4 regions of the Streptomyces qaidamensis genome follow, and region 1 is predicted to be linked to each of the others. Evidence: riboswitches for the same ligand, from Rfam matches in the RefSeq annotation. Region 1 holds a riboswitch; each other region holds the start of a gene.
What was found. A riboswitch is a leader RNA that binds a small molecule or an ion and turns the genes downstream of it on or off. The one in region 1 is predicted to bind cyclic di-AMP.
Positions count from the first base shown of each region.

Region 2: another riboswitch for cyclic di-AMP. It lies ahead of A4E84_RS24815 (C40 family peptidase); the one in region 1 lies ahead of A4E84_RS23835 (transglycosylase SLT domain-containing protein).
Region 3: another riboswitch for cyclic di-AMP. It lies ahead of A4E84_RS34820 (LysM peptidoglycan-binding domain-containing M23 family metallopeptidase); the one in region 1 lies ahead of A4E84_RS23835 (transglycosylase SLT domain-containing protein).
Region 4: another riboswitch for cyclic di-AMP. It lies ahead of A4E84_RS18970 (M23 family metallopeptidase); the one in region 1 lies ahead of A4E84_RS23835 (transglycosylase SLT domain-containing protein).

Region 1 covers NZ_CP015098.1:5,359,798-5,367,403, forward strand. The annotation lists gene A4E84_RS23815 (polysaccharide deacetylase family protein) at 1-349, opposite strand, end outside; gene A4E84_RS23820 (glycosyltransferase family 2 protein) at 433-1,752, opposite strand; gene A4E84_RS23825 (GNAT family N-acetyltransferase) at 1,773-2,858, opposite strand; gene A4E84_RS23830 (Cof-type HAD-IIB family hydrolase) at 3,051-3,899, shown strand; gene A4E84_RS23835 (transglycosylase SLT domain-containing protein) at 3,863-4,642, opposite strand; cyclic di-AMP (ydaO/yuaA leader) riboswitch at 4,646-4,815, opposite strand; gene A4E84_RS23840 (polyprenyl synthetase family protein) at 5,325-6,335, shown strand; gene A4E84_RS23845 (LolA family protein) at 6,566-7,606, shown strand, end outside.
Region 2 covers NZ_CP015098.1:5,553,976-5,561,581, reverse strand. The annotation lists gene A4E84_RS24825 (M23 family metallopeptidase) at 1-1,269, shown strand, start outside; gene pcrA (DNA helicase PcrA) at 1,318-3,795, opposite strand; cyclic di-AMP (ydaO/yuaA leader) riboswitch at 4,109-4,281, shown strand; gene A4E84_RS24815 (C40 family peptidase) at 4,290-5,468, shown strand; gene A4E84_RS24810 (TnsA-like heteromeric transposase endonuclease subunit) at 5,789-6,454, shown strand; gene A4E84_RS24805 (Mu transposase C-terminal domain-containing protein) at 6,451-7,606, shown strand, end outside.
Region 3 covers NZ_CP015098.1:7,943,743-7,951,348, reverse strand. The annotation lists gene A4E84_RS34845 (MBL fold metallo-hydrolase) at 1-961, opposite strand, end outside; gene A4E84_RS34840 (Glu/Leu/Phe/Val dehydrogenase dimerization domain-containing protein) at 1,090-2,268, shown strand; gene A4E84_RS34835 (TetR/AcrR family transcriptional regulator) at 2,365-2,979, shown strand; gene A4E84_RS34830 (SGNH/GDSL hydrolase family protein) at 3,094-3,879, opposite strand; gene A4E84_RS34825 (DUF6250 domain-containing protein) at 4,025-4,741, opposite strand; gene A4E84_RS34820 (LysM peptidoglycan-binding domain-containing M23 family metallopeptidase) at 4,936-5,865, opposite strand; cyclic di-AMP (ydaO/yuaA leader) riboswitch at 5,870-6,024, opposite strand; gene A4E84_RS34815 (alpha-galactosidase) at 6,341-7,606, opposite strand, start outside.
Region 4 covers NZ_CP015098.1:4,318,487-4,326,092, forward strand. The annotation lists gene A4E84_RS18960 (PrsW family intramembrane metalloprotease) at 1-294, shown strand, start outside; gene A4E84_RS18965 (aldo/keto reductase) at 330-1,274, opposite strand; gene A4E84_RS18970 (M23 family metallopeptidase) at 1,413-2,453, opposite strand; cyclic di-AMP (ydaO/yuaA leader) riboswitch at 2,465-2,621, opposite strand; tRNA gene A4E84_RS18975 (tRNA-Met) at 2,909-2,982, opposite strand; gene A4E84_RS18980 (dihydrofolate reductase family protein) at 3,048-4,178, opposite strand; gene A4E84_RS18985 (MarR family winged helix-turn-helix transcriptional regulator) at 4,269-4,784, shown strand; gene A4E84_RS18990 (GTP cyclohydrolase II) at 4,918-5,559, shown strand; gene A4E84_RS18995 (MarR family winged helix-turn-helix transcriptional regulator) at 5,678-6,184, shown strand; gene A4E84_RS19000 (ATP-binding SpoIIE family protein phosphatase) at 6,265-7,335, opposite strand; gene A4E84_RS19005 (anti-sigma regulatory factor) at 7,335-7,606, opposite strand, start outside.

The DNA.
Region 1 (7,606 bases):
TCTCCATGCCGGAACGTTCCAGCTCCGCCGCCCGGGCCAGGGTCATCATCGGGGCGGGCGGCAGCAGACTGCGGCCGCCCGGGGCGATGGCGCCGGTGGTGAGGTAGGCGGTGGCGGGCAGCCCGCGTGCGGCCAGGACCTCGGCGGTGGGGCCGGGCAGATCGGCGAACCCGTCGTCGAAGGTGAGCAGCACGGGCCGGGGCGGCAGCGGCGCCCGCCCGGCCAGATGATCGGCGATGGCGCTGATCGTGACGGGGGTGCGCCCACTGCCGGCGATGACGTCGAGATGCGCCGCGAACTGCCGAGGCGTGACCGTGAACTCGGCGATCCACTCGGGTGGGTCGTCCATCACGGCGTGGTAGAGGAAGACGGGGATGACCGGGGTGCCCGAGGGCGATATCGGCCCCTCACCACGGGTACGTGCCGACGTCGTCATCTCGCCCCCTGAGCGGGCTGCGCCCGCTGAGCCGTCTTCTCCCGAACCGCCGCGCGCAGTGCGTACCGCGCCCGCAGATAGCCGAGGGGCCCGTAGACCATCCCCCTGCGCTGCAACCGCGACAGCCGCCGCGGCCATGGGTGGGTCCGCACGTCGTGATCGCCGGGCGTGCCCGTGCCGTCCGCCGGCTCCGTCTCGCGTACCGCCGTCAGCGTGCGGGCGTGGGCGAGGCCGCGGGGCAGCCTCGCGAGGAACGCCGGCAGCAGCGCGGGCCGGTTCACGAGCACCGCGGTGAGGTAGGCGGTGAGCCCGGCGCCGTAGCCGTAGGCCTGGGTCTCCAGGTCCCGCCAGGTCTCCCGGTGGTGGTGCCAGACCAGGGCGTACGGCGTGTAGCGCAGCCGGTGGCCCTGGGCCAAAACGCGCACGAAGCCGTAGAGGTCGTCGCCGCCCCGGGCGGCCGTCCCGGCGCCGGTGGCCGGGTCGAAACCGCCGACGGAACGCAGCACCGCCGTCCGGAACGCCATGTTCGCGCCCGAGCCGAACCGCCCGGCGGTGAACGGAAACAGCGGCTCGTCGCCCGGCGGACGCGCGGGGTCGTACGTCCTTGGAGTGAAGCCTTTCGCGAAGCCGCCGTGGCTCTCCAGCAGCACCTGGGCCGGGGTCGTCAGCCGCGCGGGCAGGATCAGCCCGGTGCAGCAGCCGAGCCCGGCGTCGGCGGCGAAGGGCGCGCTCAGCTCGGTCAGCCAGCGCGGGTCGGCGACCACGTCGTCGTCGGTGAAGGCGACCACCTCGCCGCGCACGGCGTCCAGCCCGGCGTTGTGGGCGGCTGCGAGCCCCGGAACGGGTTCACAGACGTACCGCACGCGCTCGGCGTACTTCCGCTCGATCAGCTCCCGCGTCTCGTCCGTGGCCGGCGCGTTGTCGACGACGACGATCTCGAACCGCGGGTGGTCCTGCGCCAGCAGCGAGTCCAGCGCCCGCGCCAGCTGCCCGGCGCGCTCCCGGGTGGCGACGACGACACTCGTGAACGGCGGCTCCCCGGGTTCGCCGAAGACGGCCGGCCCGCACTCCGCCCGCGCCCGCTCCGCCAGCACGGCCCTGGGATCCGCCCCCTCCGGCACCCGCCCGAGCAGTGTGCCCACGGGTCGGCCACCCCGCCTGACCAGTACGAACACCTCGCCGTGCGTCACGGGCCGGTTCCCCGGACCGGGTCTGAGCACCGCCTCGTCATCGTCGAGGTCCAGCTCGGCGACCTGCACCGCCCCGATGTCCAGGAACCGCCGGATCTCCTCCTGCGCACGAACCGAACGGGCCATGCGCCCACCCCCCTTGTGTGTCAGGTACGGCGCAGCCGAGCCGCGCCCTTGAGCGTCCGCGCGGCGAGCGACGCGAGCCGCGGCCTGCTGCGGACGAAGCTGTGCGCGCGGCGCGAGGGCTCGCGGCTCAGCCAGTGCAGTGCCGCGCCGGCCCCCGGCCGGGTCACCGCGCCCTCGTACACGGGCAGTTCGCCCGTCTTCAGCGCGTCCTTGTACTCGGCCGCGCCCCGCCCCAGGTCGAGCATGCCGATGCCGTCGGCGGCCGCCGCCTCGGCCATGCGCAGGTGCAGCACGAGGCCGGGCGAGAACTTCGCGAACTCCGGGTCGTAGGCCGGGAACCAGCAGGCCAGCACCGACGACGAGCGCAGCCCGAAGTGCGCGGCGACGGGCCGCTCACCGGCGTACAGCACCGACAGCGTGCCGCTGCACTCCGGCGCCCGGGTCCGGGCCAGCTGTCCGACGAGCCGGGTGATCCACCCCTGGGCGAACCGGTCCCGGCGGCCGGTCCTGCGGTACTGCGCGGACTTCCACTCCATGAGCGCGCGCAGCGCGGCCGGTTCGCGCTCGTCGAAGACGAACCGCAGCTCGCCGCCCTGCCGGCCGAGCCTGCGCTCCTTGGCCAGGGTGGTCTTCAGGAACTTCGGCGACTGCGAGCGCAGCACCGACTCGTACGTCTCGTAGCCCTTCTCCACGTCGATGACGTAGGTGGCGTGCTCCTCGGCCGCGTACCGGACGAACAGCCGCTGCCCGGCCTCCAGATTGTCGAAGGCGAAGCTCGACACCGAGCAGGCCCTCAGCAGCCGGCCGGTCTCCAGGTCCAGGCCCGGCCGCAGGATTGCGCCCTGCGCGTCCGAGACACCGAGCCCGATCGCCCGGCCCTGCCCCAACGGGCCGCGCTCATAGGGCAGGAACCCGGCCGGTTCCGGCCCCTCGTAGACCACGGCCACCCGGCCCCCGGGCCTGACCCGGCCGACGGCCTCGGTGAACTCCGGTTCCATGAAGGGGTTGCGCGGTGCCTCGGAGGCCGCGCGCAGCGCACGCCAGCGCTCCTTCTCCCCTTCGCCGAGCTCCCCGGGCCCGGCCACGCGTATGCGCCCACTGCTCAACCCGACCCCCCGATCAAGTCCCCCCTGGACACTTGGAAGGTACCGCTCGTTGCGGCCTCACGGGTAGGTAGCGGAGCATGTTGTTGCCAACCGGTGCAGAGGCCTTCAACCGGGCAATCGGTGTCCGTCGCGCGAGGATCGGGGTCCGTCGTGCGATGAAACGAAGGGGCGCACTGTCCGTATTCTCTGATCATGGCCGCACCCATCGCATATTCACTCATCGCCACCGATCTGGACGGGACGTTGCTGCGCGGCGACGACACCCTCTCCGACCGGTCCCTCGCCGCGCTCGCGCGGGTGGCGGACGCCGGTGCCCAGCACCTCGTGGTGACGGGCCGGCCGGCGCCCAGAGTGCGGCCGCTCCTGGACGACCTCGGCACGACGGGGCTCGCGGTGTGCGGGCAGGGCGCGCAGGTGTACGACGCAGGCGCGGACCGGCTGCTGTGGTCCATCACCCTGGACCGGGAACTGGCCGAGACCGCTCTGGGCAAGATCGAGGCCGAGGTGGGGCAGGTGTACGCGGCGGTCGACCAGGACGGGGTCGACGGGCTCACGCTGATCGAGCCGGGTTATCTGATGCCGCACCCGACCCTGCCCGCCGTGCGGGTCGACCGCCGCGACGACCTGTGGGGCGAGCCCATCAGCAAGGTGCTGCTGCGCCATCCCCACCTGTCGGACGACGAGTTGGCGGCGACGGCCCGCTCGGTGGTCGGCTCACTGGCGACGGTGACGATGTCGGGCCCCGGCACGGTCGAACTCCAGCCGTGCGGGATCACCAAGGCCACGGGCCTCGCGCTGGCCGCCGAGCATCTGGGGCTGCGCCCGGCGGACACCCTCGCCTTCGGTGACATGCCCAACGACATCCCGATGTTCGACTGGGCCGCTCACGGGGTGGCGATGGCCAATGCCCATCCCGAACTCAAGGCCGTGGCCGACGAGGTCACCCTGTCGAACGAGGACGACGGCATCGCCGTCGTCCTCGAACGACTGCTGGGCGGGGCGGCTCAGTACGGGCCGTTGACGTTGTCGATCGAGCCGTAACGGTCGGCCGCGTAGTTGCAGGCCGCCGTGATGTTGGCGACCGGGTCGTACGGGTCCCACGACGTGCCGTCCACGTGGTAGGCCTGGAAGGTCGGGTCGATGGTCTGGAGCAGGCCCTTGGACGGGGTGCCCTTGGCGGCGTTGGAGTCCCAGTTGTTGATCGCCAGCGGGTTGCCGGACGACTCGCGCATGATGTTGCGGTAGATGCCGTCGTAGGACCCGGGGATCCCCTTCTGCGCCATGATGTCCAGCGCCTCGCGGATCCATCCGTCCAGGTTGTTCGCGTAGGTCTTCGCCGACGCCTGGGTGGCCTGGGCGACACCGCCGGCGGGCTTCGCGGCCGGCTTGGCGGGGGCGGACGACTTGGTCGCCGTCTTCTTCGCTGCGTCCGTCTTGGTGGTCTTCACCGTCAGCTTCAGACCCGGGTGGATCAGCTTCGGGTCGTCGCCGACGGCGGCGCGGTTGTCCTTGTAGAGCTGCTTCCAGCCGCCCGAGACGTCGTACTTGTCCGCGATGCGGGCGAGCGAGTCGCCCTTGACCACGGTGTACGTGAGGGGCTTGGCGGGCTGGGCCGCCTGCGGCACGGACTGTGCGGCGGCGGGTGCGATCTGTGGCTCGGCGGCACTCGCGTGCGTGGCGCCGAGGAGCGGAAGGGTGAGTGCGGCTCCGCCGGTACCGGCGGCGATGAAGCCTCGGGTCAGCGGGTTGGTTCTGGGGCGACGGTGCTTGCCTCGTCCGGCCATGGCGATATTCCTCTCCGGCGCCTGCGAGGTGAGCTGTCGGGTTCGGGCCGGGAGGTGCCCGGCCGCGTACGGCGCTGTGTGCCGTACGCGGCTTCACCCCGAGCCGTGCCGCTGTGCGGACCGGCGACTTACCTGGGTCCCCCGCTCCTGCCACGCGTGAGTGAGTCGGTTCTGTGGGGAGTCCGGGCGGCGGCAGGATTAGGCGTCCGCCGGACAGGGCCGGAACGTATGCGAGAGCACATGTCGGGAACAAGCACCCCAGTCACATATCACGCAGTTGACCTTGGTCGGGGGCTTTTGGGCCGCTTGATCCTTTGCGGGAGCCAAGGCTCAACTGGCGTTCTGGGGAAGGCGGTACAAGCCGATGCCGTAGTGGGGCGGAAAAGGGGAACAAGTGATTCAACTCACTGATCACGAGCCTGCGGGGCAATTTTCGCCAAGGGGAATTCACGTACTCATCACGGCAAATCGTGCATAGTTCGCTACCTCTGGGTAAGTCGATTTATATCTGTTCTTATAGGTTGATCGAAAACATAACGGTCGTGATCGGATACCACCCGGCCTGTAACCCTGGGTGCTGGCGGTGATCGAAACGTGACCGGATACGCTGGCCGGAGTGAGGGCAGCGACCTATCGACAATCCGCGTAATCACCGGCAGACACAGCAGACAGGAGACCCCTCGTGACCGACGTCGGGCCGTTCGGGCTGAGCGTGCGGGACCAGGCTCTGGAAGCCGATGTCCAGGCCGGGATGGCGGCTGTCGAGGAAGGCTTGCTCGAGGCCACGAAGAGTGAGGTGCCCTTCATCACGGAGGCCGCCCAGCACCTGGTGCGGGCCGGGGGCAAGCGGTTCCGCCCGCTGCTGGTGATGCTCTCCGCCCAGTTCGGCGACCGGTACGCACCCGGGATCGTGCCGTCGGCCGTCGTCGTGGAGCTGACCCACCTCGCCACGCTGTACCACGACGACGTGATGGACGAGGCCGCCGTGCGCCGCGGCGTCGCGAGCGCGAACACCCGCTGGGGCAACTCCGTCGCGGTCCTCACCGGCGATTTCCTCTTCGCCCGCGCCTCGCACATCCTGGCCGACCTCGGCCCGGAGGCCGTGCGGGTGCAGGCCGAGGCGTTCGAGCGGCTGGTGACCGGCCAGATCCTGGAGACGGCCGGACCGCAGGACGGCCGGGACCCCGTCGAGCACTACCTCGACGTGCTGGGCGGCAAGACCGGCTCGCTGGTCGCGGTGTCGTGCCGGTTCGGCGCGATGATGTCCGGCGCCGACGACACGGTCGTGGACGTCCTGACCCAGTACGGCGAGCGGCTCGGCGTCGCCTTCCAGCTCGCGGACGACGTCCTGGACATCGCCTCCCACTCCCACGAGTCCGGCAAGACGCCCGGCACCGACCTGCGTGAGGGCATCCCCACGCTGCCGGTGCTGCGGCTGCGCGAGCGGGCGGCCCGGCTCGGACTCGCCGAGGACATCGCCCTGTGCGAGCTCCTCGACTCCGACCTCACCGACGACGCCCGGCACGCCGAGGCCCTGCGCCTGCTGCGGGCCCACCCGGCGCTGGAGCAGGCCCGGCGGGACACCGTCCGTTACGCCCAGGACGCCCGTTCGGCGCTCGCGCCCCTGCGGGAGTGCACCGCGAAGACGGCGCTCCTGGAGCTGTGCGACGCGGTGGTGCACCGGGCCGGCTAGCCCGCCCTCCCCGCGACCCCTACGGGTCGGGGGAGAAGTCGCCCTTCCGTGTCATACCCCAGCAGTACACGGAGTTGAGCCCGGGGTCTGACGTATCTCCCTGGCCGATTTGGTCAGATGGACACCAGGGAAAGACACCACTCCTCACCTGTTCGGGTGAGAATGGCGGCTCAGGGACGAGTGCGTGGACGACACGGACAGCCGCCGCCGACCACGGAGGTAGGGCACACATGGCACCGTACGCATCCGACGACAGCACGACCGCCGGAGAGGTCGACGAGCAGCGCTCCGGGCGGCGCAAAGCCGCGCGGTACATCGTCCCGGTCACGGTGGTGGGGGTGGCCGCCGCGACGATCGGGCTGGTCCCCGCGCTCGCCGACTCCGGGGACCCCGACCTCCCGAAGATCACCGCACAGCAACTCATCGAGAAGATCGCCAAGTCGGACGTCCAGCAGCTGTCCGGCACGGTGAAGATCAGTACGGACCTCGGCCTGCCGAACCTCGGCGGCCTGGAGTCGGGCCTGCTGTCCGGCGCCGCGGGCCAGGGCGAGGGCGGCTCCTCCGCCGACCCGACGGCCAAGCTCACCGAACTGGCCTCCGGCACGCACACCCTGCGCGTCGCCGCCGACGGCCCGGACAAGCAGAAGCTGTCGCTGCTGGAGAACGCCGCCGAGTACAGCGTCATCCACAACGGCAAGGACGTCTGGGGCTACGACAGCAAGTCCAACGAGGTCTACCACGGCACCTCCTCCGAGAGCCCGGAGCGCGGCAAGGACCAGCAGCCGCCGGCCCTGCCGAAGGACTTCGCCGAGGAGGCCCTGAAGGCGGTCGACGACACCACGTCCGTGACCGTGGACGGCACGGCCCAGGTCGCCGGCCGGGACGCCTACAAGCTGGTCGTCGAGCCGAAGCAGTCCGGCTCCACGGTCGGCGCGATCACCGTCGCCGTGGACGCGAAGACCGGCATGCCGCTGAAGTTCACGCTCACCCCGGCGGGCGGCGGCCCGGCCGTCGTCGACGCGGGCTTCACGAAGGTCAGCTTCGCCGAGCCGGCCGCCTCCACCTTCGACTTCACCCCGCCCAAGGGCGCGAAGGTCACCGAGGAGAAGGACGCGGGCACGGCACGCGACAAGGCGGGCGAGACCCCGCGCAAGGCCCCCGGCAAGCCCTTCGACCTGGGCGAGGCGCCCAAGGCCGGGAAGGACTCCGGCAAGGGAGTCGGCGACCTCGACGGCATGAAGACCATCGGCGAGGGCTGGACCGCCATAGCC
Region 2 (7,606 bases), 190 kb from region 1:
TGGCCCACCGGTACGCACGAGAACGTGCACTACGACGCCTACGCGGCCCAGCACCACGCCGCCTACGACACCGGTGTCTACGACACGTCCGCCTGGACGTCCGAGCAGCAGCCGATGTCGGCGATCCCGTCCCAGGCCCCCTCCCCCGACGCCACCGGGCAGTGGGAGTCCGGCGCCTGGCTCCAGCCGGACCAGTCCGGCAACCCGGCCGACCTCACCCAGCAGTGGGAGTGGGGCACCCAGACTTTCGACACGGGCGCCTACGACGCCACGCAGTGGAACTCCGACGGCACCGCCGCACCGGACCCGGACGCGTACGAGCACCCCGCCGAAACCTTCGACCAGCACGAGACTGCGACGTTCGAGCAGGTCGCCTACGACGAATCCGCCGAAGCCGGCTTCCATGACGCCGCCGTGGACGGCGATGAACCGGCCGCCACCGGTGAACTGCCCGTCGTCACCCCGCTCCTGGACGGCCAGGAGGACGTCGCCCCCGCCCCGAAGGGGCGTGCGGCCTCGCGCGCCGCTTCCCGTTCCCGCCGCCGCACACCGCCCAAGCGCTCGGCGCTCATGACCATCGCGGTGCCCTCGGCCTGCGTGATGGGTGTCGCCGGGATCGCCGCCGCCTCCGTCGGCACCTTCGCCGACGACAGTGCCGCGGAGGCGCAGACGACCGCGGCGGACGCGCAGCCGGTCAAGCCGGCCGCCGCCAACAACAAGCTGGACACCCAGCTGCAGAGCCTCTCCGCCGGCGCCGACGACTTCGCCGACCGGGCCAGCCGTACGCAGGAGCGCATCGACCTCAAGGCCCAGCAGGCGGCCGAGAAGAAGCGCGCGGCGGAGGAAGCGGCCCGCAAGGAGCGGCTGCGCCCCAAGTTCGCCCTGCCGGTCGCGCGGCACGGACTCAGCGCCTACTACGGCCAGTCCGGCATCAACTGGATGTCCCTGCACACCGGCATCGACTTCCCCGTCTCGTACGGCACGACCGTGATGGCCGCGACGGACGGCACCGTGCGCACCCAGTGGAACAGCGCGTACGGCAACATGATGATCGTGACCGCCAAGGACGGTACGGAGACGTGGTACTGCCACCTCTCCACCTACACGGTCCCCTCGGGTACGACCGTGAAGGCGGGCGATCCGATCGCCCGCTCGGGCAACTCCGGCAACTCCACCGGGCCTCACCTGCACTTCGAGGTGCGCCCGGCCGGCGGTTCGGCGATCGACCCGCTCCCGTGGCTGCGCAGCCACGGCATCGACCCGGCGTAACGTCTCGCCTGCCCCGCCGGTCCGGCCGACGGGGCTCACCTCACGGGGCTACAGCTTCTCCACCGGCGCGTACCGCAGCAGCAGCCGCTTCGGTTTGGTGTCCCCGAAGTCGATCGTGGCCTCGGCGTTGCCGCCCGTGCCCTTGACCGCGACGACGGTCCCGAGCCCGAACTGGTCGTGCGTGACACGGTCACCGACCGCCAGGGACACCACGGGCTTCTCCGAGGTGCGCCGGGTGGCGAAACCGGAGGCGCCCGACGCCGAAGAGCGCGAGCGGGACGAGGACAGCGAGGCCGCCACCGCCGAGACCGGCCCGGAGGACGCGGGCGCGGTCGCACCCGTCCGCTTCCACTCCACGTGGGCCGGCGGGATCTCCTCCAGGAACCGGGAGGGCGGGTTGTACGACGGCTGGCCCCAGGCGCTGCGCAGGGTGGACCGCGTCAGGTACAGCCGCTCCCGCGCGCGGGTGATGCCGACATAGGCCAGGCGCCGCTCCTCCTCCAGCTCCTTGGTCTGCCCGAGGGCGCGCATGTGCGGGAAGACGCCGTCCTCCATACCGGTCAGGAAGACGACCGGGAACTCCAGGCCCTTGGCGGTGTGCAGGGTCATCAGGGTGATGACGCCGTCGCCGTCCTCCTCGTCGGGGATCTGGTCGGAGTCGGCGACCAGCGCGACCTGCTCCAGGAAGTCCGACAGGGTGGTCTGCTCGTCCTCGCCGCGCTCCTGCTCGAACTCCATGGCGACGGCGGCCAGTTCCTGGAGGTTCTCGATCCGGGTCTCGTCCTGCGGGTCGGTGGAGGCCTGCAGCTCGGCGAGGTATCCGGTGCGCTCCAGCACGGCTTCCAGTACCGTGGCCGGCCCGGCGCCGGACTCCACGACGGTGCGGAGGTCCTCCATCAGCGTGTTGAACCGCTTGACGGCGTTGGTGGAGCGCGCGGCCATGCCGTACGCCTCGTCGACGCGCTTGAGCGCCTGCGGGAAGCTGATCTTCTCCCGCTGGGACAGGGCGTCGATCATCGCCTCGGCCCGGTCGCCGATGCCCCGCTTGGGCACGTTGAGGATCCGGCGCAGCGGCACCGAGTCCTCCGGGTTGGCGAGCACGCGCAGGTAGGCCAGGACGTCCCGGACCTCCTTGCGCTCGTAGAAGCGGACGCCGCCGACAACCTTGTAGGGCAGGCCGACCCGGATGAAGACCTCTTCGAAGACACGGGACTGGGCGTTGGTGCGGTAGAAGACGGCGACGTCGCCGGCCTTGGCCTCACCCGCGTCCGTGAGGCGGTCTATCTCGTCGGCGACGAACTGCGCCTCGTCGTGCTCGGTGTCGGCGACGTAGCCGGTGATCCGGGCGCCGGAGCCGGCGTTGGTCCACAGGTTCTTGGGGCGGCGGGACTCGTTGCGCTCGATGACCGCGTTGGCGGCGCTGAGGATCGTCTGCGTGGAGCGGTAGTTCTGCTCCAACAGGATCGTCATGGCGTCCGGGTAGTCCTCCTCGAACTGGAGGATGTTGCGGATCGTAGCGCCGCGGAAGGCGTAGATCGACTGGTCGGCATCGCCCACGACGCACAGCTCGGCGGGCGGGACCTCGGCCTCGGGCGGTACGTCGACGGGGTGCTCGCAGGTGCCGACGAGCTCCCGGACCAGGGCGTACTGGGCGTGGTTGGTGTCCTGGTACTCGTCGACCAGCACGTGCCGGAAGCGGCGGCGGTAGTGCTCGGCGACGTCCGGGAAGGCGCGCAGGAGATTGACCGTCGTCATGATCAGGTCGTCGAAGTCGAGGGCGTTCGCCTCGCGCAGCCGCGACTGGTACATGGCGTAGGCCTGGGCGAGGGTCTTCTCGAAGCCGTCGGTGGCCTGGGCGGCGAAGTCCTCCTCGTCGATCAGCTCGTTCTTCAGGTTGCTGATCTTGGCGCTGAAGGACTTCGGCGGGAAGCGCTTGGGGTCGAGGTCCAGGTCGCGGCAGACCAGGGCCATCAGGCGCTTGGAGTCGGCGGCGTCGTAGATCGAGAAGCTCGACGTGAAGCCGAGCTTCTTGCTCTCGCGGCGGAGGATGCGCACGCACGCGCTGTGGAACGTCATGACCCACATGGCGTTCGCGCGCGGGCCGACGAGCTGCTCGACGCGCTCCTTCATCTCGCCGGCGGCCTTGTTGGTGAAGGTGATCGCGAGGATCTGGCCCGGATGCACGCCGCGCTCGGCGAGCAGGTGGGCGATGCGGTGCGTGAGCACGCGGGTCTTGCCGGAGCCCGCTCCGGCCACGATGAGCAGCGGGGAGCCGGAGTGGACCACGGCGGCGCGCTGGTTGTCGTTCAGCCCCTCCAGGAGCGCGGCGGTGTCCACGACCGGGCGGGGCGCGCCGTCCCGGTAGTAGGCGTCCCGGTCCGGGGGCGCGTCGAACTTCCCGCCGAACAGATCGTCCGGAATCGGCTCCGGTACGTGATCGTCCTCGGGCGGCGGCGGGGGCTCGTCCGCGGGGCCCCGCTGGGCCTGGAGGTTCGCCAGGAAGCTGTCGTCAAAGAGGCTGCTCATCGCTCTCCGAGTCTAGGGCGCCCCACTGACAGCCCGCCGCCGCCCTGAGAACATCGCCGGGCGCCCGGGCCCCGCCGACCGGCCGGCGGCGCATTGTCGCCCTCCATTACCGCATGATCACGGCCTGCTACACCCCCCGCAATCATGGATGAAACGTAACCAAACTCCCCCGATCCTTCACTCTCGGCGACGTTCATGACCGAGGTCACGAAAATGTATCGGGCATATCACCCATCAACCTTCACAGGGGCCACACGAGTTGGCTACCGTGCGACCAGGCCGCATGACCCCCACCGGCGAACGTCGCCGGGCCGCGCGGCCTCCGCCGAGTCCGGTGTGCCGCAGCGGCAGCCGGAGCCGGGGACCCAACCGTGAACCTGGGGTGAATCGGCCCGACTCCCTGTGCGGAGAAGGCCGTAGGGCAAACCTTCCGAACCACCCGCCCGAACCCGACAGCTAACCCGGTAGGCGGAACATGGAAGGAGTCGCCTCCCTTGGCGTCGCACCGCAAGTCGCGTCCTACGGGTACGCGCGTGGCAGGCATACGGACCCCCGCCCTCGCAACGGCGGCCCTGACCTCCGTGACCCTGCTGTCCCAGTCGGCCAACGCCGCCCCCGAGGCCGACGACAAGCCCAGCCTCGAAGAAGTCGAGAAGAAGGTCGACGATCTCTACCGCCAGGCGGGGTCGGCGACCGAGAAGTACAACGCGGCCAAGGAGAAGACGGCGAAGCAGCGCAAGCGCGCCGATGCCCTCATCGACGACGTCGCGCAGCGCACCCAGAAGCTCAACGAGGCGCGCGAGGAGCTGGGGTCCTTCGCCTCCGCCCAGTACCGCACCGGTGCCGCCGCCCCGGACACGGCGACGTTCCTGCTCGCGGACACCCCGCAGGACTACTTCGACCAGACCCAGCTGATGGACCGGATGACGGGACGCCAGAAGGTCGCGGTCGACGACTACATCGCGCAGCAGTCCGAGACGATGAAGAAGCGCCAGGAGGCCACCGAGAGCCTGGAGACGCTCACCGAGTCGCAGGGCGATCTGAAGACCGCCAAGGCGACCGTCCAGCGCAAGCTCGCCGACGCGCGCGAGCTGATGTCGAAGCTGACCGCCGAGGAAAAGGCCCGGCTCGCGGCGATCGAGAAGGAGAAGCGGGAGGAGGCCGCCCGCAAGGCCGACGAGCTGGCCCGGCAGCAGGCCGCGCAGCGGCAGGCGCAGGAGGAGGCCGCTCGGCAGCAGGACAGCGGATCCCCGTCGTCGGGTTCGGCGGCCTCCGGCTCGTCCTCCCCGACGGTCCCGGCCGACTCCTCGTACGCCACCAAGGCCGACAAGGCGCTCGCCTTCGCCCGCGCGCAGATCGGCAAGCCGTACGTGTGGGGCGCCGTAGGCCCCGGCTCCTACGACTGCTCCGGCCTCACCCAGGCCGCCTGGAAGGCCGCGGGCGTCACCCTGCCGCGCACCACCTACGACCAGGTGAACGCCGGCACGACGGTCCCGCTCTCCCAGGCCCAGCCCGGTGACCTGGTCTTCTTCTACGACGACCTCACCCACGTCGGGATCTACATCGGCAACGGCATGATGATCCACGCCCCGAAGCCCGGCACGTACGTGCGCGAGGAGTCGATCTACTACGACGGCGAGTCGGCCATCCACAGCGTGGTACGGCCGGCCTGAAAGGTCTGTAGGGCCGCTTTAGATCTGTCGGATTCTCAGCGATCTGTCGTCAACCTGTCGTCTGCGACAGATCGCTGAGAATCGCTCCGTAGAGTGATTCTCGGCCACTCACAGCATTCTTGCCCTCCCCTGGCGCATGGGACGGCGCGGTCCACGGGCAGCTTCGGCCGGGATCACCTTCTGTGTCCCTTCGGTTACGTATATCGGGGGTGGCAGTGTCGTACGTCTCGGGTCGAGAGCCAACGACTGAGGCCAGAGCTGTAAAGGTCCGCTACCGCCAGGCGGACGGGGTCTTCGCGGAGACCTCGTGGGATCTGCTGGTGAGTGCAGAGGTAGCGGCCGGGCTGCCAGTGCGGGAGTTCCGCTGGTACAAGGGGCGTCGGCACTACTCGGGCTGGTACCACGCGGTCACGGGCGATCGTCTGGTGGCCTACGAGAGCCGTTTGGAGCTCGCCCGGATCTTGCTGGCGGATTTTGCCCGGGATGTGGTCGGGATTGCCGCTCAGCCGTTCCAGGTGTGGGGGGACGACGGAGTCCGCACCCGTCGGCACGTGCCGGATCTGCTGTTGACGCATGCGGACGGGCTGGTCACGGTGGTGGACGTGAAGGCTCCGTACCGTGTGGACGTACCGGAGGTAGTGGCCCAGTTCGACTGGATGCGGAAGCTGTGTTTGCTGCGGGGCTGGGCCTTCGAAGTGTGGACTGGTGCCAGCCCTGCCCTCGTGGAGAATGTCCGGTTCCTGGCCGGCTACCGGCGACCTGAGCGTGTGGCAGTGCATCTGTCTGTGGAGGTGCTGGAAGCCGCCCGAGTGCAGGCGGATGTCGGCGGGATCGAGAGAGCCTTAGCGGCCCGGCATCCTGCGGATCTCGTCCGTCCGGCGCTTTTGCATCTGGTGTGGTCGGGTGCCCTGTCGGCGGATCTTTCGCGTCCGTTGAGTGCGCAGACGCCGGTTCGCCTCGCGAGTGGGGAGGCTTTGGAGGGATGAGGAGTTCCGCCGTTGCGGTGTTTCCCGGCTCTCGGCTGGTCTTCTGCGGCGATGTCGTCGAAGTGGTCGAGTTCGATCACCTGGGTGTGACGATCCGCAGCACGCGGACCGGCGAGTTCTCCACCGTCTCGGTGGGACGTCTGGCGGCAGGCGCGAAGCCGGTGGGCACCGGGCTACTGCCCAAAGCGGATGACAGTGCCGGCCTCGTGCTGGCGTCGTTGTCGCGGCAGCAGCAGGAGCAGGTCAGCGAGCGGGCCGGGCACATCCGTGAGGTTCTGACCGGCTACCGTTCCGGCTTTGCTGAAGGCGCCCGGCCCGGTGAACCGCGCGAAGAGTTCTCCGAGGCATGGTCGTTGACGCAGCGGATCGGAGCCAAGGCCGTCGAGCTGAAGGTGTCGGCGCGGACGGTGGAACGGTGGGCCGCTGCCTATCAGGCGGGCGGCGAGGCCGCGTTGGTCGACACCCGCTTGCTCAAGAGGCGAGGCTCTCGCGTCGATCCGCGTTGGGACGAGGCTGTCAGCGTCGTGCTCGCGGAGTACGTCACAGCGTCGACGCCGACACGGTCGGCGGTGCTGAAGCGGGTCGAGGCTTGGTTGGAGGAGTCGTACGGCACGGGAGTGGTGCCGTTGCCTTCGACGGCAACGGCTTATCGGCGGCTTGAGGAGTTGAGCAAAGGCACGAACGCCCTGTCGGGCAGCGCGAAGACGAGGCGCTCGATCGCTGACCGCCCCAAGGGGGTCTATGGGCGGCTGCGGGCCACCAGACCCGGTGAGTACGTAGTGCTGGACACGCAGGATCTGGACGTCTTCGCGATGGAAACGGTGACCTGCCGCTGGGTGAGGGCTCAACTGACCGTTGCTCAGGACTTGTTCAGCCGCTGCATTGTCGGTCTGCGTGTGACAGCGGTGTCCACGAAAGCGGTGGATGTCGCAGGGGTGCTGTTCGAGGCGATCGCTCCGCCGGAGGACGACAGCGGTGGCCAGGCTGCCGGGCCCTATCACGGAGTGCCTGAGCATGTGGTGTTCAGCGAGGAGGCTCTGGTTCCTGGCCGGGGGCTCTGTCCGCCGGAGACGTTGGTCATCGACCATGGCCGGGCCTTCATGTCGGCCCACGTGATCAGTGTCTGCACCAGACTGGGGATGTCGATCCAGC
Region 3 (7,606 bases), 2.6 Mb from region 1:
TCGCCAGATTGAAGGTGGCCCAGTGGATCGGGAGCATCGGGCCGTGCTCCGGTCCGCCCTGGAGGTCGACGTGGGCGCGCATGCCCTCCTCGGGGGTCATGTGGATGTCGGGCCAGAAGTCGGAATACGCGCCGATCTGGATCATGGTGGCGTCGAACGGCCCGTGCTCGGCACCGATCTCCTTGAAGCCGTCGAAGTAGCCGGTGTCGCCGCTGTGGTAGATCCGGTGCTCGTCCCCGGCGACGACCCACGAGGCCCACAGGGTGTGCTGGGTGTTGCGCAGCCCGCGGCCGCAGAAGTGCCGGGCCGGGGTGGCGGTGAGGCTGAGCCCGTCGATCTTGGTGGTCTCGTGCCAGTCCAGCTCGCGCAGCCGGCCGGCGGACACGCCCCAGTGCTCCAGGTGCGCGCCGACGCCGAGGGGCACGGCGAACAGGGTGTCGGTACCCGCGAGCGCCTTGATGGTGGGCATGTCCAGATGGTCGTAGTGGTCGTGCGAGATGACCACTACGTCGACCGGGCCGAGCGCGGCCAGCGGCAGGGGCACGGGATGCAGCCGCTTGGGCCCGGCGAAGGAGAAGGGGGAGCAGCGCTCCCCCCACACGGGGTCGAACAGGACGCGCCGGCCGTCGATCTCCGCGAGGACGCTGGAGTGCCCCATCCAGGTCAGCCGCAGGCCGGTGGCCGGGGGCCCGGCGATGTCGGCGAGGGTGGTGGAGTGCACCGGGACGGTGCCCTTCGGGGTGCGGCGGGGCCGGGTGTCCTTGTCGAAGAAGACCTTGGCGAAGTCCAGGGTCGAGCCCGAGGGCCGGGTCCGCGCGGGACCGCCGGGGTTCTGGAAGACCCCGTCCTTGAAATGGGGCGATCTGCGGATGCGCGCCATGCGCTCACCGCTCGGGTCCGCGCCGAACGCCCCCGGCTGCAGCGCACGGAGCCCGGAGCTCAGGGTACGGAAACCGGCCACGGTACCTCCAGGTGGAGTCGGTCAGGCTTTCCATTATGGTCGGCCCCTCCGACACCACCGGATCACAGGGGCCCCACGAGAGTGGATACTGACCGATGATTCAGTATCCCGGCGGCGAAGGAACCCGTATGGCCACCCCCCTGCTGTCCCTGACCTGGACCGATCACCTCACGGGACGGCAGGGCTTCCTGGTCGTCGACCGGCTGGTGCGCGGGGTCGCCAGCGGCCGTCTGCGGATGCGCGCCGGCTGCACCCTGGACGAGGTCACCGGCCTGGCCCGCGGCATGACCGTGAAGGAGGCCCTGCACTACGACCCCGCGAGCCGCTACGTCCCGCTCGGCGGCGCCAAGGGCGGCATCGACTGCGACCCCCGGGATCCCGAGGCGTACCCGCTGCTGGTGCGCTACCTGCGCGCGATGCGGCCGTACATAGAGAGCTGCTGGACGACGGGCGAGGACCTCGGGCTCACCCAGGACCTGGTCGACCGGGCGGCGGCCGAGGCGGGGCTGATCTCCTCGATCCAGGCCGTCTACCCGCTGCTGGACGACGAGGCCGAGGCCCGGCGGCGCCTGCGGGACGCGTTCGCGGTCGAGGTCGACGGCATCGGCCTGGACGAGCTGGTCGGCGGCTGCGGGGTGGCCGAGGCGGCCCTGGCCGCCCTGGCCCGGGCCGGGGTGCCGTACACGGGGACGCGGGTCGCGCTCCAGGGGCTGGGCACCATGGGCGGGGCCACCGCTCGCTTCCTCACGCGCTCGGGGCTCACGGTCGTGGCCGTCGCCGACCTCAAGGGCACGATCGCCAACGGGGCGGGCCTCGACGTCGAGTCGCTGCTCGCCGCCCGGGACGCCCACGGCACGGTGGACCGCTCCGCGCTGCGCCCCGGTGACCGCGAACTGCCCGGCGACGCCTGGCTGTCGGCCGACGCGGAGGTGCTGGTGCCGGCGGCCGTGTCGTACGCGATCGACGCCGCGAACCAGGAGCGCATCACCGCCCGCTGGGTGGTGGAGGCGGCCAACATGCCCGTACGGCCGGAGGCGGAGCTGCTGCTGGCCGCGCGCGGGGTGACCGTGCTGCCGGACGTCGTGGTCAACTCGGGGACGAACGCCTGGTGGTGGTGGACGCTGTTCGGGGACATCGGCGCCGACCCCGAGGAGGCGTTCGCGTACACCCGCCGCTCGATGCGGGCCCTGGTCGAGCGGATGCTGGAACGCGCGCAAGTCGACGAGTCGACCCCGCGCGCCGCCGCCCACGCGATCGCGGCGGACCGGCTGCCGGTGATCGCGGAGCGGTTCGGCTGGTTCCGGTGAGGCACCCGCCCTCCGCGGCGGCAGCCGTCGCGGGCCCGGCCGGACAGGCCGAAACACCCCGTCGAGGGGCCGCACTCGCGTGGGTAGGGTGACGCCGTGACGAGAGTCCGGTTGAGTGTGGCCCAGCGGCGCGGGGATCTGCTGCGGGCCGCCATCGAGCAGATCGAGGCGCGGGGTGTGGCGGCGGTCAGGATCGCCGACGTGGCCTCGGCGCTGGGCGTGAGCAACGCACTGGTCCTCTATCACTTCTCGACGAAGGAGCAGCTGGTCGCCGCCGCGTTCCGGCACGCGGCGGAGGGCGACCTGGCGCATCTGCGCAAGCTGCTCGGCCGCCGTTCACCGGCGCTGCGCCGGCTGCGGTCGGCCGTGCGGTGGTACGCCCCGACCGGGCAGGCCAAGGGCTGGCGACTGTGGATCGAGGGCTGGGCGGCGGCGCTGCGCGACCCCGCGCTGCGGGAGGTCGCCCAGGATCTCGACCGGCAGTGGAAGGCGGCCCTCGCCGAGGTCATCGCGGAGGGCGTGGCGGCGGGCGAGTTCCGCTGCCCGGACCCGGCCGGCACGGCCCTGCGGCTCACGGCCCTCCTCGACGGCCTCGCCGTCCAGCTGACGTCCTACGCCGGCGCGGTGCCGCGGGCGCGGGTGCAGGAGTGGGTGGAGGAGGCGCTGGTCCGCGAGTTGGACCTGGCGGAGGAAGCGCGGCTGACGCCTTAGTCGCGGCCCCCGACCGGGATGGCGGGGCCGCCGAGGGGCTCCTGCCCACGGCTGCGACGCCTGCGGGCCGCGCCGGTTTCCGGCCGGCGCGGCCCGCAGGCGCAGGAGCCGTTCTCACGCCACCGGCGCGATCCGCATCCTGATGTCGTCCGGCGACAGCGCCCCCTTGGCCGTCACATGGTCACCCGACGACTCCCCGCGCAGCCGGCGCCCGATCCACGGCACGAGGAACTCGCGCGCCCAGGCGACGTTGTCCCGCCGTACGTCGAGAGCGCCGCGCGGGGGCAGCGCGGGCCACTCCTGCTCGGGGTCGGCCGGCACGTCGAGGCCGAGCACCTGGCCCGCGCGGAGCGCCACGCGCGTGTGCCCCTCGGGCGACAGGTGCAGCCGGTCGGCGTCCCAGGCCCTGCGGTCGCGCACACTGCGCAGGGACCACAGGTCGAGCACCGGGCAGCCGTACCGGTCGGCGATGGCACGGACGTGTCCGTTGTACGTGGCGATCTTGCCGCGCAGGTGCTTGAGCACGGGCACGCCACGGGTGTCGAAGCCGGTCGTCACCATGACCGTGCCGGACACGGCGGTGAGCCGGGCCAGAGCCCGCTCGAAGCGCTCGGCCACCTCGTCCGGGTCGGTGCCCGGCCGGATGATGTCGTTGCCCCCGGCACAGAACGAGACGAGGTCCGGGGCCATGTCGACGGCCCGCGGAACCTGGTCCGCCACGATCTGGTCGAGGAGCTTCCCGCGTACGGCGAGATTGGTGTACCGGAAGTCACCCTCGGGCCTGCGGTCGGCGAGCAGGACGGCGAACCGGTCGGCCCAGCCGACGAACGCCCCGTCGGGGCCGGGATCGCCGACGCCCTCGGTGAAGCTGTCCCCCACCGCCACGTACGACCCGATCACTGCTCTGCTGTCACTCTTCGAATCGTCTGCCACAGCAGCTCATGATTCACCTTCGAATGTGACCTACGCGACCGTAAGAAAGGGTTGACGGGCGGTGATATAGCCCACTCCTAAAGTGTTCGCCAACTCCGGAATACCCCGCTTGTCAGGGGTGTTCCGGGGTGAGCCGCCAGACCCGGAATCGACTGATCCGGAAATGGCTCCAGACGGTCCGGAAGGCGAAGTGGCCGCTCGTGTAGGGCTGCGGGTCGGTGTGGTCGAAGACGAGCCGCCCGTTGTTCCACCACTGGACCGTCGAGCCGTCGGAGACGATCCGGACCCGGTTGGGCTCGTTCGGGACCAGCAGCGGCTCGGTGTAGTCGAACACCAGGGGGCGGACGCCGGGCTCGCCGACGTAACGGCGCAGCCGGGTCGTGGTGTTGTAGTTGGCGCCGTATCCCGCGTAGTACGCCGTGAGGTGGTCGTACTCGTCGAGGGCGCCGCCGCGAGGAGTCGCGAAGAGGTCGCCCGGGGAGCGTACGTCGGTCGCGTTCCAGAAGTTGTTGAGATCCGAGACCCGGTCGTTGACCCCGCCCTCGGAGACGGCGGTCGCGGTGTACTCGAGGACGTACGGCCCTTCGAGCCGCTGCCTGAACCAGACGGTCGCGCCGCTCGGTACGTCGATCTCCAGGATGCCGCGGGAGGCGGTGACCGTGCCGCCGTCCTGGAGTTCGGTGGCCCACCGGCCGAGGCCGTGGCAGAAGTCGTCGCGGGCGACGAGGCGGCGGTGACGGGGCGCGGCGTGCGCGCCGGCCGTGGGGGCGAGGGCCGCCAGGGCGGCTCCGGCGGCCAGGGCTCCGAACGCTCTGCGGGTGGTCGGCACGGGACACAGCTCCTCGGGATCCGCCGGGAAGGCTCTGGAAAGCGCTTGCACTCCGGACGGGATCACTCTGTCCCAACTGCCGCCGCCTGTCGATCCCTTGACGCGGTCGGCGGCATGCGCACACACCGAAGGCCGGACCCGGGGATCGGGGTCCGGCCTTCGGCCGCGTGTCAGGCAGGTGGTCGTGCGGTCGGTCAGCCGACGGAGACGCCGTGCGAGCGCAGGAAGGCGACCGGGTCCACGTCCGAGCCGTAGTCCGGCGTGGTGCGGATCTCGAAGTGCAGGTGCGGTCCGGTCACGTTGCCGGTCGCGCCCGACAGGCCGACCTGCTGCCCGGCGGTCACGGTCTGGCCGGCCGAGACGGAGAGCTGGGACAGGTGGGCGTACTGGGCGTAGTGGCCGTCGTTCAGCTTGATGACGACCTGGTTGCCGTACGCGCCGCCCCAGCCGGCGGAGACGACGGTGCCGGCGCCGACGGCCTTGAGGGACGTGCCGGTCGGGACGACGAAGTCGACACCGGTGTGGTAGCCGCTGGACCACATGCTGCCGGACATCCGGTAGGGGGTGCCGACGGTGGCACCGGCCACCGGGAGGGTGTAGCCGCTCGCGTTGCTCTCGGCGGCGGGCTTGGCGGCGGCCGGCTTCGCGGCGGTCTCCGTCTTCGGGGCCGACTCGGCGGCGGACTGCTTCGCGGCCGAGGGCTTCGGGGCGGAGGCCTTCGGCGCGGACGGGGCCGAGGACTTCGGCGCACTCGCGGCCTGCTTGCCGATCGACAGCTTCAGGCCCGGGTGGATCAGCGACGGGTCCGAGCCGACGGCGTCGCGGTTGTCCGCGTAGAGCTTCTTCCAGCCGCCGCTGACGTTCTGGTCGTCGGCGATCTTCGCGAGATAGTCGCCGGCCCTCACGGTGTAGGTGCGGGCACCGGTGGCCTTTTCCGCGGCCTTCTTCTCGGCCGCGGGAGCGGACTGGACGGCCTTTTCCGGAGCCGCCTGCGGGGTGGCGGCATGGGCACCGGCGGCCCCCATGAGCGGCAGCGCGAGAGCGGCTCCGCCGGTTCCGGCGACGGCGATGGAGCGGGTGAAACGCTGGGTCTTGGGACGGCGGTGCTTACCCTTCGCGGGCATGGCGAATTCCTCTCCGTCGCCTGCGAGGTGAGCTGTCGGGTGCGGGCTGGAGATGCCCGGCCGCGCCGAGGCGCGGCTTAACCCCAAGCCGTTCCGGGAACCGGAACAGGCGTCTTACCTGTGGGTCCCCCGCTCCTGCCGTACGTCGGGTCAGTGTGTGCGGGCTCCGGTCGGCGGCAGGATTAGGCGTCCGTCCGGATTGGTGTGGAACGTAAGCGACCAGGACGCAGACGGACAAGCTTGCGGTTGCCCGTGACGGTGTTTTTCTTGACGCGTCGCCACATCTGCGGTCACCGAGCGTGGATTAGCGATCTCCCGCTTTCCTCAACCGACCTGAATAACGCCAGAATTACGTGAACATGGCGACAACACATCGTCACCAATATGACGATGGTCACGCACCCCGACCCCATCTCCTTTACGATCGGGGCACGTTATCCCTAAGCGGCTTAAGCGCCCCATTCGGACAGAACGGCTACTTCCGCTTAAGGCGGACGACCGCGGCGTCCAGATCCCCCCGCAGACCGACCCGCAGTCCGTGATGAAGCAGCACGGCCCCACGGTGAATTTCGCCGGTTTCGAGGCATTCGTACGATGCGACCGGGTCGAGGGCGCGCAAGCGGAGAGCCGGTACGGGCTCGCCGTAGCGCTGCGCCTGGAGCCAGGCGAGGACGACGGTCTCGTCGCCGAGGACGTACTGCACGGCGCTCAGTCCGCCCTGCGGGGGACGCAGCCGGTACTGGTCACCGCGTTGCACCACGGGCCGGATCTCCTTGTAGAGCTCCACCCACTCCCGCGCCTCGGCGAGTTCCTCCCGCGTCCACCGCGTGAGGTCGCCGCCGACCCCCAGCACCCCGGCCATGGCGCTGACGAACCGGAACCGCAGGGAGCTGGCCCGCTGGTTGAGCATGACGTTCGGGCTGTCGGTGACCCAGGCGGCCATGACCCGGGCCGGATGGATCTGACTGAAGCCGTGCTGGATGGCGAGCCGGTCGAGCGGGTCGGTGTTGTCGGAGGTCCACACCTGGTCCGTGCGGCTCAGCACACCGAGGTCGATCCGCCCGCCGCCGCCCGAGCAGGACTCGAAGGCCACGCCGGGGTGGGCGGCCCGCAGCCGGTCCAGCAGGGCGTACAGGCCGCGCACGTGGTCGACCCACAGCCGCTGCGGGTAGGGGTCGTCCGGCCACCCGGCGTCGGTGAAGCAGCGGTTGAAGTCCCACTTGACATAGTCGACGGGCGCGCTGGACAGAAGTCCGTGGAGCTGCTCCCAGAGGTACTCCCGGACGTCCTCGCGAGCGAGGTTGAGTACGAGCTGATTGCGGAACTCCGTCCGCTTTCGTCCCGTTTGATACTGCACCCAGTCGGGATGCGAGCGGTACAGGTCGCTGTCCGGGTTGACCATCTCGGGCTCGACCCAGATCCCGAACTGCATGCCGAGGCCGTGCACGTGGTCGGCGAGCGGCTTCAGCCCGCCCGGGAAGCGGTCGGGGTTCGGGGTCCAGTCGCCGAGCCCGGCCCGGTCGCTGGTGCGCGCCCCGAACCAGCCGTCGTCGACCACGAACAGCTCGACGCCCATGGCCGCGGCCCGCTCGGCGAGCGCCCGCTGCTGCTCCTCGGAGATGTCGAACTCGGTGGCCTCCCAGGAGTTGAAGAGCACCGGCCGGTCCCGGCCCGCGTCCGGGATCACATGCGCCCGCTGGTAGGCGTGCCAGGCGCGGCTCGCCCCGCCGAAGCCGCCGTC
Region 4 (7,606 bases), 1.0 Mb from region 1:
GGCAGGGCCGCGGCGCGGGAGGTGGCGCGGTACGAGGCGTACGCGACGTCCCTGGCGTTCCTGCGGCACCGGGCCCGGCAGGGCCGTTCCGGGCCCGACTTCGCCGTACGGGAGGGGGAACTGCTCGGCGAACTGTGGCGGCGCCGGGAGGTGGCCCGCCCCGCGCTGGACCACGCGGCGCGGATCACCGCTCCTCCGGTGCCGGTGACGGCCCCGCCCTGGCCGGTGTACGGGGTGTACGGGTACGGCCCGCAGCCGACCCCGTACCCCGCGTACAACCCGTACCGCTCCTAGGACCTCTCGTCTGCATCAGGCCGGGTCAGGCGGGGTCACGCCGAGGCCTGGGTGAGACGCCCGATCTCGGTCTCCGAGAGCGTCAGCTCGCCGACGCCGGTCAGCGCGAGCAGCTGCTCCACCGTCCGCGCGGAGGCGATCGGCGCCGCCACGGTCGGCTGGGCGGCGAGCCAGGCCAGAGCCACCGTGGCGACGGGCACGTCGTGCGCCGCGGCGATCTCGTCGAGGGCGGCGAGCACCCGCTGCCCCCGCTCGGTCTCCAGGTGCTTGGCCGCACTCCCCGCTCGCGCGCTCTCGACCGTCGCGCCGGGCCGGTACTTGCCCGTGAGGAAGCCGGACGCGAGCGCGAAGTACGGCACGGCGGACAGGCCGGTCCGCTCGGCGAGATCCTGGAGCTCGCCCTCGTAGGTGCCGCGGGAGACCAGGTTGTAGTGGGGCTGGAGGGCCACGTACCGGGCGAGCCCCTCGCGGTCGGAGAACTCCAGGGACGCCCGCAGCCGCTCGGCGGAGATGTTGGAGGCGGCGATGTGCCGCACCTTCCCGGCCTTCACGAGGGTGTCGAGCGCGCCGATGATCTCCTCGACGGGCACGTCGGGCTGGTCGAAGTGCGTGTAGTACAGGTCGATGTAGTCGGTGCCGAGGCGCCGCAGGGAGGCGTCGGCGGCGGCCTTGATGGTGGCGGCGGACAGGCCGCGGAACTCGGGGTGCTGGCTGACCTTCGTGGCGACGACGACGTCCGCCCGGTTGCCGCGGGACTTCAGCCACTTGCCGAGCACGGTCTCGGACTCACCGCCCCGGTTGCCCTCGACCCAGGCCGAGTAGGAGTCGGCGGTGTCGACGAAGTTGCCGCCGACGGCGGTGTAGGCGTCGAGGACGGCGAACGACTGGTCCTCGTCGGCGGTCCAGCCGAAGACGTTGCCGCCGAGGGCGAGGGGGAAGACGTCGAGGTCGGATGAGCCCAGCTTGCGAAGAGAAGTCATGCCTTGCGTAACGCCCGTACAGGAAGGCCTCATTCCACAACGGACGCAAAGGTCCCGTAAACCACACCGGAAGACCGGCGGCCCTGACGTCGGGGGGTCGTCGTCAGGGCCGCCGGTGCTTCAACGGGTGGGTAGGGCTTACGGGTTCAGTCCCTTGCCCCGCAGCCACGCCATCGGGTCGATGCCGCTCGCGGAGCCGCCGGAGTGGACCTCCAGGTGAAGGTGGGCCCCGGTGACGTTGCCGGTGGCGCCCACACGGCCGATGACCTCGCCCGTGCTGACCTTCTGGCCGACGCTGACGCCGATGGAGGACTGGTGCGCGTACCAGATCTCGGTGCCGTCATCGAGGGTGAGGACGGTCTTGTAGCCGTACGAGCCGTTCCAGCCGGCCTCGGTGATGGTGCCGCTGTGGACGGCCTTGATCGGCGTGCCCGTGGGGGCGGCGAAGTCCAGGCCCGTGTGGTAGCCGGAGGACCAGTAGGCGCCGGCCTGGCCGAAGCTGGAGGTGATGGTGTACGAGGAGGTCGGCAGCGTGAACTGCTTGGCCAGGGCGGCGAGACGCTCGGCCTCGGCCTTCTTCCTGGCCTCCTCCTCCGCCTTCTCCTTGGCTGCGGCGGCCTTGGCCTTGGCTTCCTTCTCCGCCTTGGCGACCGCGTCCTTGGCCGCCTTCTCGGCGGCGGCCGCGGCGTCCTCGGCGGCCTTGGTCTCGATCTGGTCCTGCTGGTGCTCGACCTGGGCCATGATCCGGGCGCGCAGTGCCTCGCCGGCACCGGCGCCGGAGGTGCTCTTGCCCTGCTCGGTGGCTGCCGCGGCGGTGCCGAGGCTGCTGAGCGGGGTGGCGGAGCCTTCGGGGGTGTCGTCGTCCGAGATCAGGGAACCCACCGAGGGCAGGTCCGGGACGGAGATGGACACCGGGGGCTTGCCGGTCTGGGCGCTGGCCATGCCGCCGGCACCCACGGCGGCTATGACACCGACGCCCAGGACGGTGGAGCTGCGGGCGAGGCCTCCGCCGCGCTGCTTGGTGACGCGATGCCGGCCACGGACGGGACGGATGGACTCCTCGGTGGGGTTCCACTCCTGGAACGGGCCCTCGTCGGTGCGCTGACCGCCGTAGCCGAAGGTGTCGGTGTCGCGCTTCGGCGCGAACGGGGCCTCGGGGGCAGGCCGGTTGGACGCCACGTGGGCGTACTCCTTTCCTTCCTTCTCGCCTACCGGGTTAGCTGACGGGTTCGGAGCAGGAAGGTCTCCTACGCGCGTATACCGGCCGTGCTTCCACGGTGGTATCCGCCCGATTCACCCCAAGTGGTGGTTCCCCGGTTCCCTTTCGGGATTCGGCGCGTGCGCACGGAGCCGCCTTCTGTGACGGCTGGGACGACCGCGCTGCGTTATCGAACGTTAATGGAGGCGCGAGGGGTATTCCAGCGATTCCGCTTGATCATTAACCTTTTTCGCGCGGACTTACCTGCCATGACCGGAGTAAATCGGGCGAGTTGACCGCTTCGCAAGTGACCGATGAGTTTTGACGATGCGTCAGTTACCGTGCGGAACGGGGTGGTTCACTCACCGAGCGTTATGACTACGGGGAAATAGGCCGAGGGCCGGAATCCTTTTGGATTCCGGCCCTCGGCCTTCAGTAGCGGGGACAGGATTTGAACCTGCGACCTCTGGGTTATGAGCCCAGCGAGCTACCGAGCTGCTCCACCCCGCGTCGTTGTGACTCCAGTGTACGCCATCCGCGGGACCACTCGTGCACACCCACGGATCAACCCGTGCTCAGCCCGGCAGGTGGCGGTTCGGGGCCTTGGCCCGCCCCTCGTGTTCCGGGAGAACCACGACCTCCACCCCCTGGGCCGCGAGGAGGCCGCTGCCGTCGGCGTCCGTCACGAAGGTGTCCGGCTCACGCCAGGCCGTGACGACCCGCCGTACCCCCGCGTCGAGGATCAGCCGGGCGCAGGGGGCGGGGCGTGAGGCGCGGCGGGCGCACGGCTCCAGGCTGCTGTACACGGTCGCGCCGGGCAGGCGCGGGTCGGCCGGGTCGATCTTGGCGAGGGCCGCCTCCTCGGCGTGCACGACCGGGTCACCGGCCTCTCGGGAGTGGCCGCGGGCCAGTTCCGTGCCGTCGGCGGCGACCACGACCGCGCCCACGCTGAACGCCGTGTCCGACGGCGGGCAGCGCTCGGCCAGTTCGCAGGCGAGGGCGAGCCAGTGGTGGTCGGCGGCGGCGGGGAGCCCGCCGGCACCCGGCGCGGTCGGCTCGTAGCGCATCAGGACCACGTCCTCGATCCGCCGCGTCTCCAGCAGCCGGAGCCGGCCGCCCTGGTAGCCGCCGGGGCCGAAGAGACGGGGCGCCCCGGGGTCACCCACGAAGAGCGGGGCGAGGACCAGCTGGAGTTCGTCGGCGAGGCCCTGGGTGAGGAGCTGGGTGTGGATCAGGCCGCCGCCCTCGACCATGAGTCGCCGTACGCCCCGGACGTCGTGCAGGTGCGTGAGCAGCCGCCGCCAGTCGAGGTCGGCGCCGAGCGGGACGACGTCGGTGGCGAGGCCCAGGGAGCATGCGCGTTCGGCGCCCCGGTCGGTGGTGTAGAGGAGTTTCTCGCCGCCGGTGTGCCAGAAGCGGGCGTCCGGGTCGAGGTCGCCGGAGCCGCTGACGGTGACCTTCAGGGGGTACTCCGGTTTCCCGGCGGCCCGGCGGGCGGCCCGGCGTTCTTCCGAGTTCACCAGGAGCCGCGGGTTGTCGGCGCGGATGGTGCCGGCGCCGATCAGGATGGCGTCGACGCCGGCCCGGACCTCGTCGACCCGGTCGAAGTCGGCCGGGCTCGACAGGAGCAGGCGGTCGGGTCCGGTGTCGTCCAGGTAGCCGTCGAGGGAGACGGCGGCGGACAGCAGGACGTACGGGTGAGGCATCGACGCTCCGCGGCTGGTCGGGACGGCGGGACTGGACAGGATCACCAAGGCGGGCTTGGTTCAAGTTTGAAACAAACCTACACTGGTGGCATGACGACTCGCTGGCTCACCCCCGAGGAGCAACGTGCCTGGCGCGCGTACGTCGCCGCCTCGCTGCTCCTGGAGGACGCGATCGACCGGCAGCTCCAGCAGGACGCCGGCATGCCGCACCTGTACTACTCCATCCTGTCCGTCCTGTCGGAGTCCCCGGAGCGGCGGCTGCGCATGACCGATCTCGCCGAGCGGCTGAAGATCACGCGCAGCAGGCTGACGTACGCGGTGACGCGGCTGGAGAAGGACGGCCTGCTGCGGCGCGAGGCCTGCCGGTACGACAAGCGGGGCAGCATCGCCGCGCTGACGGACGAGGGGTTCGCCGTGCTGGAACGGGCGGCGCCCGGGCATGTCGACACCGTGCGGAGCTTCCTGTTCGACCGGCTCAGCGAGGAGCAGGTGGGACAGCTGGAGGCGATCTCCGCGGCGATCGCGCAGGGGCTCCAGGAGGACGGTTCGCGGTCGGCTGCGGACGAGGTGCCGTGGCGGCGGAGGTCTTCACCGTCCTGTTCGTGACGCGCGTCACAGCGGGCCGAATTCTGATTGCTTCAAATTTAAAGCACGAGTAGGGTTCCGGACGTGGATCTGCTTCAAATCTGAAGCAGTACGGCTGTGCAGCCGAACAGGAAACGGAACCCGGAGGCCCCGCATGCCCGACACCCCCGCCGTCATCGCCACCCCGCGCTCCCGCGTCCGGGTCCCGTTGCGCTTCCACGACGGCTACGAGGCCGACGCCGAGCTCGTCACCTTCCACGGGCTGGCCGACGGCCGGGAGCACGTGGCCGTGGTCCTCGGCGAGCCCGGCCCGGTCCCGCTGGTGCGGCTGCACTCCGAGTGCCTGACCGGGGACGTGTTCGGCTCCGCCCGCTGCGACTGCGGCCCCCAGCTGCGCGAGGCGGTCGAGGCCATCGCCGAGCGCGGCGGCGTGCTGCTGTACCTCCGCCAGGAGGGCCGCGGGATCGGCCTCTACAACAAGCTGGACGCGTACGCCCTCCAGGACGAGGGGCTCGACACGTACGAGGCGAACGCGGCGCTGGGGCTGCCGGAGGACGCCCGCGACTACACGGCCGCGGCCCAGATGCTCCGGGCCCTGGGCATCGGCGAACTGGACCTGCTCTCCAACAACCCCGACAAGGCGGGTCAGTTGCGGTCCCTGGGTGTCGACGTCCGCGACCGGATCCCGACGGGCGTCTTCACCACCGCACACAACGTCCGCTACCTGCGCGCCAAGGTCCTCCAGACCCAGCACACGCTGCCGCTCGCCGCGCTGACGGAACTCAGCGCCGGCTGAGCCGCCTCCGGTCCGGCCGGGCACTGAACCGGGCTGCTTGCCCCTCGGTTCCTCGGGTACAGCCTTTGAAAGAGGGCGACCTCATCAGTACCCGGAGCTTTATGGAAGTGACCGTTTCGTGACCGATCTCGGCGGCCCCGGCGACCACCGGGCGAGGAGACCGGGCGATGGCCCGGAGGCCGTCGCATCGCAGATCACCGATGCCGTGGAGAGTCTCACGGCGCTCTGGTCGGCCGCCGCCCAGGAGGCGTCCCTGCGCCTGTCCCTGCACCAGTTGCGGGCGCTGCGCACCGTGCAGGCGGCGCCGGGTCTGAACGTGACGGCCCTGGCGGACGGACTGGACATCGGCCTCCCCACGGCCAGCCGCCTCTGCGACCGCCTCGCGGCGGCCGGCCTGCTGGAACGCGCCCCGCACCCCGACACCCGCCGCGAGGTGCAACTGTGGCTCACGCCACACGGCCGGCACGTCCTGCGCGACGTCGCCGACCGCCGCGCCCAGGCCCTGACGGCAGCGCTGGCGGCCATGCAGCCGGCCGAACGGGCGGCGCTGAGCAGGGGGTTGCGGGGCTTCCTGACGGCCCGGAACACGCTGCCGCCGGACGCCGACACGCCTGAGAACCCCTGAGCGACCGAACGGGCCCCGACCCGGGTGAGGTGCCGACCCGAGCGGAGCAGGCAGGGCACGCACCCCACGCGCAGGGGCCCTCAGGCTCCCGAGCCGTGGCGGCTCACACCACCGGCGGTCAGCACCGCCACACACGTGTCGTCCCGCGTCGGCCGGGCCGCGCTCCCCGCGTCGCGGAGCACCACCGCGGCCGCCACCGCCGGGTCGCAGCCGTGCAGTACGCCGTCGTCGGGCGGCGTCCAGCGGCTCGGCAGGCCGTCGCTGTGGAGGACCAGCAGGCTGTCCCCATGCCAGGGCACCCGCTGCACGGGTATGGACGCCGGCGCCTGCGCGCCCACGATGCCCGGGTGGGACAGCAGCGGCTTCCACGCGCCGTCGGTCCGCAGCCGGGCACCGATGTTGCCGATCCCGGCGAAGCTCAACTGCGCCTCCCGCAGATCGAGTTGGGCCACTGCCACGGCCGCGCCCCGGGTGGGGCGCAGGGCCCGGCCCAGACTCCGCAGGATCTCGGCGGGCGGCAGCTCGGCCAGGCCCCGCAGCTCCTGCACCGCTGCCGTGGAGGCCTCGGCCGCCTTCGCCCCGTGCCCGAGCCCGTCGGCGAGCAGCAGGGTCAGCCGGTCCCCGCCGCGCACCCGGCCCCAGGCGTCCCCGGACTGCTCGGCCCGGCCGAGGGGGACGTTGACACCCCCGGCGCGCGGGCCCGGCGGGGGCGGCCCCTGGTTGCGGACGGCGGGCTCGTGGCCGATCCGGGCCATCACGACGGTGCCCCGGCCCGGCGCGCTGTGCAGATCGAAGTCGTTCGCTATGCGCCGGCACGTGCCGAGTCCGGCGCCGAGCGAGGCGGCGACGGTCGTGGTGTAGCCGTCGCGCATCGCCGCGGCGACGTCCGGGATGCCGGGGCCGTGGTCGAGCGAGACGAGCTGCACGGCCGCCCGGCGGCCGTCGTCATACGCACGCTCGACGATGTTGATCAGCACCCGCCCGCCGTCCGCGTGCCGCAGCAGGTTGGTCGCCAGCTCCGTCGCCACGAGCGCGGCGGTCGCCGTGCGGCCGGGCGGCAGACCGGCGCAGGCGCTGGCCTCCTCGGTCGCCACCCGTACGTCCCGCACCCGGGTCGAGTCGTCCACCGGCACGTCCCAGACCCTGCTCATCACGGCACCGTCCGGGAGGGCGGTACGACGGTGGCCCAGGCGGTGACGGTGACGGTCGTCCCCTCACCGGGCCGGCTGTCCACCTCGAACTCCTGCACCAGCCGCTTGGCCCCGCTCAGACCGAGACCGAGCCCGCCGCCGCTGGTGTAGCCGTCGGTCAGCGCCTGGTCCAGGTCCCGGATGCCGGGCCCGGTGTCGACGAAGGCCAGCCGCAGCCCGCGCGACTGCCCGGCGTCCAGCGGGGTGATCTGCACATGGCCGCCCCCGCCGT